DNA from 2 places in the Streptomyces sp. P6-2-1 genome. Region 2 is predicted to be linked to the other one. Evidence: riboswitches for the same ligand, from Rfam matches in the RefSeq annotation. Region 2 holds a riboswitch; the other holds the start of a gene.
The links. A riboswitch is a leader RNA that binds a small molecule or an ion and turns the genes downstream of it on or off. The one in region 2 is predicted to bind glycine.
Positions count from the first base shown of each region.

Region 1: another riboswitch for glycine. It lies ahead of gcvP (aminomethyl-transferring glycine dehydrogenase); the one in region 2 lies ahead of gcvT (glycine cleavage system aminomethyltransferase GcvT).

Region 1 is NZ_CP192513.1:640,864-643,242, reverse strand. It holds gene ACQYWQ_RS02870 (DNA polymerase IV) at 1-650, shown strand, start outside; gene ACQYWQ_RS02865 (PRC-barrel domain-containing protein) at 668-1,039, opposite strand; glycine riboswitch at 1,183-1,282, shown strand; gene gcvP (aminomethyl-transferring glycine dehydrogenase) at 1,472-2,379, shown strand, end outside.
Region 2 is NZ_CP192513.1:5,217,294-5,219,672, reverse strand. It holds gene ACQYWQ_RS22355 (AAA family ATPase) at 1-288, opposite strand, end outside; glycine riboswitch at 730-833, shown strand; glycine riboswitch at 834-941, shown strand; gene gcvT (glycine cleavage system aminomethyltransferase GcvT) at 978-2,123, shown strand; gene gcvH (glycine cleavage system protein GcvH) at 2,282-2,379, shown strand, end outside.

The DNA of each region.
Region 1 (2,379 bases), 4.6 Mb from region 2:
ACCGGGTACGGGTACGCGCCGAGGTCGCCGCGCTCGCTGACCGTTGCGTGGGGCGACTGCGGGCGAGCGGGCGATCGGGCCGGACCGTGGTGCTCAAGGTGCGGCGGTACGACTTCTCGACGCTCACGCGCTCCGAGACGCTGCGCGCGCCCACCGACGACCCGGCCGTCGTGCGCGAGGCGGCGGCGCGGCTCCTGGAACTCGTCGACACGACAGGCGGGGTGCGGCTGCTCGGGGTCGGGGTCTCCGGGCTCGCCGACTTCACGCAGGAGGTGCTCTTCGCGCGTACGACGGCGGGCGAGGAACCCCTCGCGCGCGCCCCCGAACCGCTCCCGGTGCCCGCGGCCTCGCCCGTACCGCCGCCGCCCTCCGTGCCGCAGTGGCGCCCCGGCCAGGACGTCGTGCACGAGGAGCACGGGGCAGGGTGGGTGCAGGGCAGTGGCCTGGGCCGCGTCACGGTGCGCTTCGAGACGCCCTACGACGCGCGGCCGGGGCGCGTGCGGACCTTCGCCGTCGACGACCCGGACCTGAGCGCGGGGGAGCCGCTGCCGCTGGTGCGCGGAACGGGCGACGAGGAGGTGCGGCCGGGAGCGGCGGGGGCCTGGTGGCCGGCGGTGCCGGAAGGTGGCCGGGAATCGACAGGGGCGTGATCCGGGGCGCCCGGTTCTCAGGCGTCCTCGCGGCCGGCGATCTGCCCGAACTCGACGTCCTCGTGCGCCTCGGGGGGGCTCGCGTCGAGGCCGTAGTGGCGGTAGAGCTGGATCTCCTGCTGCGGGGAGAGGTGGCGGCCGACGCCGAAATCGGGCGCGTCCTTGATGAGGGCGCGCGCGAAGGGGACGCGCAGGACGCCCGAGACGAGTTCGCTCGGCTCCAGCGGGACGAAGGCGTCCCTGCTGAAGAGGCCGGTGCGTATCGCCGCCCACTCCGGGATTCCGGTGGCGTCGTCGAGGTACACCTCGTCCACGGTGCCGATCCTGGCACCCTCGTGGTCCACCGCCTTGCGACCGATCAGGGCGTGCGGGTCGATATCGGTCTCCACGGCACCTCCTGGTGTCGGCGCCCGCGCTGCGGGGCCGTAGGGCTCGTACCCCTACGTAAATGCACTTCCGCCCCGGCGGCCACTCGGCGGCCCGCTGCCCCTGACCTGCCCGGCGCGCCGCTGGTAGGCTGGCCATTGGCTGCTGACCCTGTGCGGGAGAGTGCCCCGGAGCGCGAAGGCCGGGGACGCCGAAGGAGCAAATCCTCCCCGGAATCTCTCAGGCCCCTGTACCGCGCGGGTGAGGTCACTCTGGAAAGCAGGACGCGTCCGGCGGGTACGCAGGGCGATGGTCCTCACCGACGGTGAAAGCCTGCCCGGGCGCGTGCGCCCGTGAAGGTGAAGCTCTCAGGTCCGGATGACAGAGGGGGAGGCCGTCCGGGTACCCGCAGGCGGTATCCGGTGCAGGTCGCGCCGACCAGGAGGCCCCCGCAGATGACCGTCCACCGCACCCCGCTGACCCGGCTGGAAGAGGGCACGCCCTTCTCCCAGCGCCACATCGGGCCCGATGCCGAGGCGCGGGCGAAGATGCTCGCCCAGGTCGGTTTCGGCTCGCTCGACGAGCTGACCGCCGCCGCTGTGCCCGAGGTGATCCGCTCCGCCGAGGCGCTCCAGCTCCCCGCGGCGCGCACCGAGGCCGAGGTTCTCGCCGAACTGCGCGCCCTCGCCCGGCGCAACGAGGTCGTGGACTCCATGATCGGCCTCGGCTACTACGGCACCTTCACGCCGCCGGTCATCCTGCGCAACGTCATGGAGAACCCTGCCTGGTACACCGCGTACACCCCGTACCAGCCGGAGATCTCGCAGGGCCGCCTGGAGGCGCTGCTCAACTTCCAGACGATGGTGGCCGACCTCACCGGGCTGCCCACATCGGGCGCCTCGCTGCTCGACGAGGGCACAGCGGCCGCCGAGGCGATGGCCCTCTCGCGGCGCGTCGGCAAGGTCAAGAAGGGTGTCTACCTCGTCGACGCCGACACCTTCCCGCAGACCGTCGCCGTGCTGCGCACGCGCGCGGAGCCGACGGGCGTCGTCGTCGTCGTCGCCGACCTGTCGCAGGGCCTGCCCGCCGAGTACGCCGAGGGCGGCGTCACGGGCCTCCTCCTCCAGTACCCGGGCGCCTCCGGGGCCGTACGGGACCTGCGCCCCGTCATCGAGCAGGCGCACGCGGTCAACGCCGTCGTCACCGTCGCCGCCGATCTGCTCGCCCTCACCCTGCTCACGCCGCCCGGTGAGCTGGGCGCGGACATCGCCGTCGGTACGACGCAGCGCTTCGGCGTCCCGATGGGCTTCGGCGGCCCGCACGCCGGGTACATGGCCGTGCGCGAGACCTTCGCCCGCAACCT
Region 2 (2,379 bases):
GCGGGTCTCCTGCGAGTCGAGGGTGCGGGCGGCCGCGAGGCGGGTGAGGAGCGTGGATTTGCCGCTCCCGGGGAGCCCCGAGACGGCCACGAGGTCGCCTTCGGCGAACCGTAGGCGCCGGGGGGCGTACGGGGCGCTTCCGCGCAGGTCCAGGATGCGGGGCGCGGCGGGGTGCGCGGGCGTGTTCCCCGCGCGCGGGGCGGCTCCCCCGGCGCCGCCGTACGGCGCGGGCTGCCGCGCGTCACCATGCGAGGCAGCCGGCCGTGCGTCACCGGGCGGGGCGGCCAGCCGCGTATCGCCGTACGGCGCGGCCCGCCGCGTGTCGTCGCCGTACGGGGTGGTCTCCCGTGCGCCGTCCCCCGGAAGGGTCTCCCGTGTGTCGCTGTACGGGGCCGCTCCCCGTGCGCCGCTCCCGGGCCCCGGTCCCCCGTTCCCCGCCGTCGTGCTCCGGCCACGCTCCGTGCCTGTCCGCTGCCGCATCGCGCATCCTCCCCCGTGCTCGCGGTCCGCCCGCAGCACCCTCTCCAGAGTAAAGAGAAGGTAATGCGGGTTACCGGGACAGTGCCCCGCGCGGGCGGCGGGGAACCCCGGCGTGACGTACCTCGCCGCCGGGTGCCGGGATGCCCCTTCTGTCGCCCGGGGCGGCGTGCGATGATGGCGGCGATCCACCGCGTTTCCACAGCTCGACCGCTTCGCGGCTCGACTGTTGACAACCTCATACCGGCCGCTTGAATCCGCGCGGGAGAGTCCCGGGAGCCGCACAGCCGCTCCGGGGCGCCGAAGGAGCAAGTCCCTCCCTTGAATCTCTCAGGCCCCGATACCGCGCGGGCGAGGCACATCTGAAAAGCGGGCCGGGCGACCGGTCCCACCCACGGTGCAAGTCCGCCCGCCGCGCGCGGGTCATGACGAACCTCTCAGGTCCCGATGACAGATGGGGAGGAAACCCCTCGCCCGTCTCGTCCCTGGGAGCCGACCGCATGAGTGACACGCCCGACACGCCCGCCGCCCCCCTCCGCAAGACCGCGCTCGACGCCGCGCACCGCGCGCTCGGGGCGACGATGACCGATTTCGCCGGCTGGGACATGCCGCTGCGCTACGGCAGCGAGCGCGAGGAGCACACGGCGGTGCGCGAGCGCGCCGGGCTCTTCGACCTCTCCCACATGGGCGAGATCACCATCAGCGGTCCGCAGGCCGTCGACCTGCTCGACTACGCGCTCGTCGGCAACATCGGCTCCGTGAAGGAGGGCCGCGCCCGCTACACGATGATCTGCCGTGCGGACGGCGGCATCCTCGACGACCTCATCGTGTACCGCACCGCGGCGGACACGTACCTCGTCGTCGCCAACGCCTCCAACGCGCAGATCGTCCTCGACGCGCTGCGTGAGCGCGCCGCCGGTTTCGACGCCGAGGTGCGCGACGACAGGGACGCGTACGCGCTGCTCGCCGTGCAGGGCCCCGCGGCCGCGCGCGTCCTCGCGAGGATCACCGACGCGGACCTCGACGGGCTCAAGTACTACGCGGGTCTGCCGGGCTCCGTCGGCGGCGTCGACGTCATGATCGCGCGCACGGGCTACACGGGCGAGGACGGTTTCGAGCTGTTCTGCGCCCCGGCCGACGCGCCGAAGCTGTGGGGCGCGCTCTTCGCCGCCGGGACCGGATTCGGCATGGTGCCGTGCGGGCTCGCGTGCCGCGACACGCTGCGCCTCGAAGCCGGGATGCCGCTGTACGGGCACGAGCTGAGCACCTCGCTCACGCCCTTCGACGCGGGCCTCGGGCGCGTCGTGAAGTTCGAGAAGACGTCGAACGAAGGCCGTTTCGTGGGCCGCGAGGCGCTTGAGGCCGCTGCCGAGAAGGCCGCGAGCACCCCGCCCCGCAAGCTCGTCGGGCTGATCGCCGCGGGCCGTCGCGTGCCGCGGGCCGGGTACGCGGTCGTCGCGGGCGGGCAGGTCGTCGGCGAGGTCACCTCGGGTGCCCCGTCCCCGACGCTCGGCAAGCCGGTCGCGATGGCCTACGTGGACGCCGCGCACGCCGCGCCGGGCACGGAGGGCGTCGGCGTCGACATCCGGGGCAAGCACGAGCCGTACGAGGTCGTGGCGCTGCCCTTCTACAAGCGGCAGAAGTAGCGCCGGCGGGAGACCGGTGCGGGCGCGCGCACGTGTCGTGCCGCCGCCCGGCCCGGTACCCGCACCGGTGGGCCTGGCGGGCCCCGTTGTCCGCCCGCTGCCGCCTCACACCTCCCCCCTTTCCCCACCACTCCCCCGCGTACAGGAGAATTCAGGCCATGAGCAACCCCACGAACCTGCGGTACAGCAAAGAGCACGAGTGGCTGTCGCCCGCCGAGGACGGCGTCTCGACCATCGGCATCACGGCGTACGCCGC